One region of the Nocardioides pakistanensis genome, then DNA from elsewhere that is predicted to be linked to it. Evidence: riboswitches for the same ligand, from Rfam matches in the RefSeq annotation. Region 1 holds a riboswitch; the other holds the start of a gene.

Evidence for each region. Region 1 has a riboswitch for thiamine pyrophosphate ahead of ACYVIH_RS08875 (thiamine ABC transporter substrate-binding protein). Riboswitches for the same ligand answer to the same signal wherever they lie in the genome.
Region 2: it holds a riboswitch for thiamine pyrophosphate, as region 1 does, so the genes downstream of both, thiE (thiamine phosphate synthase) here and ACYVIH_RS08875 (thiamine ABC transporter substrate-binding protein) in region 1, are expected to answer to the same signal.

The regions. Positions count from the first base shown of each region.
Region 1 covers NZ_BAAGUV010000022.1:57,484-60,682, forward strand. The annotation lists gene ACYVIH_RS08870 (ABC transporter permease) at 1-247, opposite strand, end outside; gene ACYVIH_RS08875 (thiamine ABC transporter substrate-binding protein) at 244-1,338, opposite strand; TPP riboswitch at 1,377-1,482, opposite strand; gene ACYVIH_RS08880 (alpha/beta hydrolase fold domain-containing protein) at 1,545-2,432, shown strand; gene ACYVIH_RS08885 (PIG-L deacetylase family protein) at 2,443-3,171, shown strand.
Region 2 covers NZ_BAAGUV010000002.1:50,707-53,905, reverse strand. The annotation lists gene thiS (sulfur carrier protein ThiS) at 1-64, opposite strand, end outside; gene thiO (glycine oxidase ThiO) at 64-1,185, opposite strand; gene thiE (thiamine phosphate synthase) at 1,182-1,793, opposite strand; TPP riboswitch at 1,787-1,896, opposite strand; gene ACYVIH_RS00270 (AMIN-like domain-containing (lipo)protein) at 1,943-2,830, opposite strand; gene ACYVIH_RS00265 (NAD(P)-dependent alcohol dehydrogenase) at 2,934-3,199, opposite strand, start outside.

The DNA of each region.
Region 1 (3,199 bases):
CCGGCACCCCGAGCAGCAGGGTGACCACGGTCGCGACCGAGGACGACCAGACGGTGAACCACAGCACCCGGTGCACGCGCGGGCGCGCGAGGGTCTCGGTCAGCCCGCCGAGGTCGAGCGACCCGTCGACCCAGAAGCCGCGAGCGAGCATGCCGGAGAGCGGGAGCAGGAAGAACGCGCCGAGGAACACGACCGGGACCACCGCGAGCGCGATGGTCCCCAGTCGTAGCCCTCGGTTGCCGCTCACCGGGTGGTGATCTCCCCCCAGGTGGTCAGCCACTCGTCCCGGTTCGCGGCGACCTCGTCGGGGTCGACGGTGAGCGGCTCGTCGGGGACCTTCGCCCACTGCGCCCACAGCTCGGGCAGCTCGACGGAGGTGTCGACGGGGAAGACGTACATGCTCTCCGGCAACGCCTCCTGGAAGGTCGGCGAGAGCAGGAAGTCGATCAGCGCCTTCGCGCCCTCGGGGTTCGAGGCGCCCTCGAGCACGCCGGCGTACTCCACCTGGCGGTAGCAGGTGTCGAGCAGCGCGCTCGTGGTCGGCTCATCGCCACCCTCGGGGATCGTGAACGGCGGGGAGGAGGCGTAGGACAGCACGATCGGCCGGTCGCCGTCACCACCGCCGGCGGTGAAGTCGACGGTGTAGGCGTCGCTCCAGCCGGCGGTGACCCGGGTGCCGTTCGCCATCAGCCGCTCCCAGTAGTCGGTCCACCCGTCGCCGTACTCCGCGATCGTGGCGAGCAGGAAGGCGAGGCCCGGTGAGGAGGTGGTCGCGCCGGGCGTCACGAAGAGGTCCTTGTACGCCGGGTCGGCGAGGTCGTCGAGCGTGGCCGGCGGCTCGATCCCCTTCTCGGCGAACCAGGTGTCGTCGACGTTCACGCACACGTCGCCGAAGTCCACCGGGGTGAGCGCGGCGGCGGCCGCCTCGTCGGGCAGCTCGAAGCCCTCGACCGAGGACGGCGGGTCGGCGGGCTCGTAGTCGGCGAAGACGCCCTCCGACACCGCCCGGGAGGCGAACGTGTTGTCGACCCCGAACGCCGCGTCGGCGATCGGCGAGCCCTTGGTGAGCACGAGCTTGTTGGTCAGCGTGCCGGCGTCCCCGGCGGCCTGCACCTCGACCTCGTACCCGGTCTGCTCGGTGAAGGCGGCGAGCACCTCCTCGGGCACCGACCACGACTCGTGGCTGGCCAGGACGACCTTGGTGTCCGCGGGCCCGGCGGTGCCGTCGGCGGGGTCGGGCTCGTCCGACGTACCGCCGAGCGAGCACGCGCTCAGGGTCAGGCTCAGGGCGGCAGCCGCCGCGAGGCCCGCACCGCGGGCCGGGGTGGTGATGCGCATTGTGCACTCCCAGGTGTTTCGGGAGGGGATCGCACGCGTGCGATCGAGACTCGACTTCCTTCGCCGGTGCTAGCCGGATCAGGTTCGAGGGTCTGCGGCCGTTCCGCACTCTCAGCGCCGGTCGGCGCTCCCCTGTCGTTCTGCGGTCAGGCTACACCTGCGGGCGGTAGCCTCCGCAGCACGCCGGCCCCGATGGAGGTGGACCCATGCCGAGCCTGCGCAGCCGCGCCGTCGCCACGCTGATCCCGCTGCTGCGCGGCGCGAGCGAGGTGGTCGACACCGAGGCGTTCCGGGCCCGCAAGCTGGCCGCGCAGGCGGCCGCGAGGACCGACCCGCCGCGCCGGGTGCTGCGCGGCTTCGAGGTCACCGAGGTCGACGGGGTGGGCTTCCCGGTGCACGACCTGCGGGTGGCCGGTACGACGCCCACCCGCACGTTGTTCTACCTGCACGGCGGCGGTTTCGTCTCGCACGCCGACACCGTCCACTGGCGCTACGTCGCCCGGCTGGCCCGGCGGTTCGACCTGCGCGTGGTGTTCCCGGTCTACCCGCTCACCCCCACGCACACCTGGCGCGACGCCACCGAGCCCCTGCTGCGGCTGTTCGAGCAGGTCGCGATCGAGTCGCCGGGCGGCGTGGTGCTCGCCGGGGACTCCGCCGGCGGCGGCCTCGCGCTGGCGCTGGCGCAGCAGATCGCCCGACGGCCCGGCCCGCAGCCGACCCACCTGGTGCTGGTCGCGCCGTGGGTGGACCTGACCGACACCACCCCGGGCACGATCGAGGCCGCCGGGCGGGACCCGTGGCTGAAGCTGTCGCGGCTGCGGATCTGCGGGGCGTGGTGGGCCGGCGGCGACGACGTCACGCGGCCCGAGGTGAGTCCGGTCAACGGCGACCTCGCCGGGCTGCCGCCGGCGTTGATGTGGTGCGGCACCCGGGACCTGCTGCAGCCGCAGTGCCGGCGGCTGGCCGACCGCGCGGTGGCGGAGGGCTGGCCGCTGAGGTACGTCGAGGAGCCCGGGCTGATCCACGTCTACCCGATCCTGCCGATCCCCGAGGCACGGCGGGCCCTGGCCGAGCTGGCCGGCTTCCTCGCCTAGGTTGGTCGGCATGACCCCGCTCCCCGACCACGGCGTCGAACGCGCCCTGGTCGTGACCGCGCACCCCGACGACGTCGACTTCGCCGCCGCCGGCACGGTCGCGACCTGGACCAAGGCCGGCGTCGAGGTCACCTACTGCGTGATCACCGACGGACAGGCCGGCGGGTTCGACCCCGGCCTCGACCGCGCCGAGATGCCGCGGATCCGCCGCGCGGAGCAGACCGCCGCCGCGCGTGAGGTCGGCGTCGAGCGGCTGGTCTTCCTCGGGTACGTCGACGGCGAGCTCGTCGTCAGCCGCGACCTGGTGCGCGACCTGACCCGGGTGGTCCGGCAGGTGCGTCCGCAACGGGTGCTGATCCAGAGCCCCGAACGCGACTGGGACCGGCTCGCCCCGTCGCACCCCGACCACCTCGCCGGTGGGGAGGCCGCGACGCAGGCGTTGTACCCGGCGGCCGGCAACCCGTTCGCGTTCCCCGAGCTGCTCGGCGACGAGGGCCTCGAGCAGTGGTCACCGCGGGAGCTGTGGATCGCCGACCACCCGCGCGGCAGCAACCACGCCGTGGACGTCACCGACCACTTCGACGCGAAGATGGCCGCGCTGCTGTGCCACGACAGCCAGCACCCGGACCGCGAGGGGCTGACCGCGATGATGCGCGAGGAGCTCGCGCGGGTGGCCGGGGTGCACGGCCTTGCTGCCGGTCGGTTGGCCGAGCAGTTCGCCGTACACGCGCTGCCCTGACGCCGCCGCGGGCGCCCGGGGTTTCGAG
Region 2 (3,199 bases), on a different contig from region 1:
CGAGCTCGGCGACGGTGGCCTCGTCGGTTACCGTGCGCTGCTCGCCGTTGAAGGTGATGTCCATCAGCTGGCTCCTTGTCGTGCTGGGGTGAACCGGTCCGGGGTGAACGGTCGTGCGACCTCGGGCACGGGCGCGTCCTCGACGTGCGCCCGAACCACCTGCGCGGTCAGCGGCGCAAGCAGCACGCCGCCGCGGTAGTGACCGACGGCGAGCACCTGCCGCGGTCGGCCCGTGCCTCCGCCTCCGCCGGAGCCGAGGTCGGCGCCGGGATCGAGCCCGAGCAGCGGGCCGTTGTCCGGGCTGCCCGGCCGGTGCCGGGCGGTGACCTCGAGCAGCTCCGCGGTGTCGAGGCCGGGGACCAGCGCCCGTGCCGCGGCCAGCAGCCGGCTGACTGCTCCGACCGTCGCGACCGGTGGCCCGTGGTGCTGCTCCTCGGTGGCGCCGACCACGACCTCGCCGTGGGCGCGGGGTACGACGTAGACCGGCTCGCCGTGCACCCGGGCCCGGACGACCCGGTCGGGGGCGTCACCACCGCGCAGCCGGATCGTCTCGCCCTGCACGGGCCGCACCCACGGCCCGTGCTCGCGCGCCCGCGCCCCGGTCGCCCAGACCACGGCGTCACAGGGGAACTGCGAGCCGTCCCGGAGTCGCACCGCGTCGTCCACGACGGCATCCACGTCGCGATGCACCACCCGGTCCCCCAGCACCCGGAGCAACGCCTCGGCCACCCGGCGCGGGTCGACATTGTGATCCTCGGGCAGAAGCGCGCCGCCGGCGACACGGCCGAGGGCCGGCTCCTGCCGGCGCAGCTCGCGGCCGGTCAGCTCCTCGACCAGCACACCGTGGGCGCGCAGGAGCCCCAGCGGCCGCTCCACGTCGGCCAGGTCGTCGCGGTCGACACCGGCGAGCACGGTGCCCGTGGTCCTGAGGTCGACGTCGACGCCGGCGCGTGCGGAGAGGGAGGCTGCGTACGCCGGCCACATCCTCGCCGACTCGATCCCCAGCCGGAGCAGGGAAACCTCCCCGAACCACGCCTCCCCACCGGGGGTCAGCATCCCGGCCGCGGCGTGGGTGGCTCCCTGGCCCGGCGAGGGGTCGAAGACGTGCACGTCGTGACCGGCACGGACCAGCTCGTCGGCGCAGGCGAGGCCGATGATCCCGGCCCCGGCGACAGCGACCTTCATGACCCGGCGACGGCGGCGACCAGCTCCTTCGCGGCGAGCGGCGGATCAGCGGACCGGCAGAGCGCGGCGGCGACGGCGACGCCGTGCACCCCGGCGGCCATCACCTCGGGCACCCGCTGCGCTGTGATCCCGGAGATCGCGATCGCCGGCAGCACCGCAGCGGTCTCCTGCAGCGTGTCCAGGCCGATCGGGTCGGGCAGGCCGGCCTTGGTGGCCGACGGGTACACCGGCCCGACCCCGGCGTAGTCCGCTCCGGCCGCCTTCGCTGCGCGGGCGTGCTCGGCGTCGCGGCAGGTCGCACCGATCAAGAAGCCCTGCGGGGCAAGGCGTCTGGCGTCCGCGACGGGCAGGTCGTCGAGCCCCAGGTGGACGCCGTGGGCGCCTGCGGCCAGCGCGATGTCGATCCGGTCGTTCACGATCACCGTGGCCGCCGTACCGCTGAGGCGGTGGAGGACGGCACGGGTGAACGCCAGCAGCTCGCGGTCGGCGAGATCCTTGGCGCGGACCTGGACCGCGTCGACCCCCGCCGCGACCAGCGAGGCCAGCAGGTCGAGCGCCACCTCGTCGTGTGCGGGGAGATCGGTGATGCAGTGGATGCGTGGTAGCACGTCGCCTCACTTCCTTCGCCGGCATTACCCGGATCAGGTTCGACGGTCGGAGCGGCTACAGCTCCATCTCAGCCCGATGCCTCGGGCTCCCGTGTGGATGTGGCGACGATAGCAGCGGTCGGCGGCGCGGTCACGCCTCCGCCGGGCCCCTACGGCTCGAGGCACTCCGGGATCGAGTCGGAGGGGCCGAGCGGGGTCTCGGTGGTGCCGGCCGGGTCGTAGATCTTGACCCAGTCGACCCGCGGGAACTGCCTCAGCGTCGGCATGATCTCCCCGGCGACGGTGACCGTCGACCCGCCGCTGCTGCAGCGGCCGGTCAGCTGCACGCGAGCGACCATGTCGTCGATGTCGAGGTTCGTGAACCCGGTCGACCGCGAGCGGAGCAGCCGCAGCCCGTCGGCGCGCTCGCGCGGCAGCGGCCCGGCGTAGAGCCGGTCCAGCACCGCGGTCGCCTGGGCGACCTTGCGGACCGGGCGCATCCGCGGCACGAAGAACGGCTCGGTGTTGGCCAGGTAGCGGTCCTCGTCGAAGAAGAACACCTTGCGGTCCACGGTCGGGAAGGCGGCCCGGATGTCGAGCACGACCCGGTGGGGGTTGCGCAGGGTGGAGACCTCGAAGTCGGTCTTCTTGGCCAGGCCGATGCCGTACGTGGTCACCGCCTCGAAGTCGCCGGAGCGCACCGCGGTGATGACGTTGGGCAGCGGGAACGCGCGGCGGGCGGCGACCGTCTGGCCGTCGGCGTCGTGGGCGGTGGCCTGGTCGAAGCGGACCCGCAGGATCGCCCGTCCGGCGATCCGCACCGGCAGCCCAGACCCGTCGCCGAGCAGCTGGTCGACGTACCTGACCTGGCGGGGCGCGGGCATCCCACCGTCGAAGACGAACACGAGCCGGTCGAAGCCGGGGTGGTGCGCGGCCCGGATCTTGACCAGGGTCGGCACGGTGGCGGCGCTCGAGGTGGCCGTGGCGCCGGCGGTCGCCAGCACGGGTACGACGAGCAGCACGCTGATCAGCAGGGAGAGAAGGCGCGAGATACGCATGACACACCCCCGGGTGTAGAGAGCCCTCTGCCCGCAAGGTATCCGCCCTTGCGGGCACCGGATAAGTGTTGGAGGTCCCGGAGCGCCTGGCCCCTCTGCGCGGTCAGACCGACGACGGCACGAGGATCCCGCGACCGCGCAGCCTGCCGGCGTCGAGGTCGTCCATCGCGTCGTTGACCGCCTCGAGCGGGTAGGTGTGGGTGAGCATCTCGACCCGACCGTCGGCGGCGAGCGCCATCAGCTCGACCAGCTCGTTGTAGCTGCCGACCAGGTTGCCGACCACGTTGCGCTCGGTGGAGATCACGTCGATGGTCGGGACGTCGACGGTGCCGCCGTACCCGATCACGAAGTCGCTGCCGGCCCGCCGCG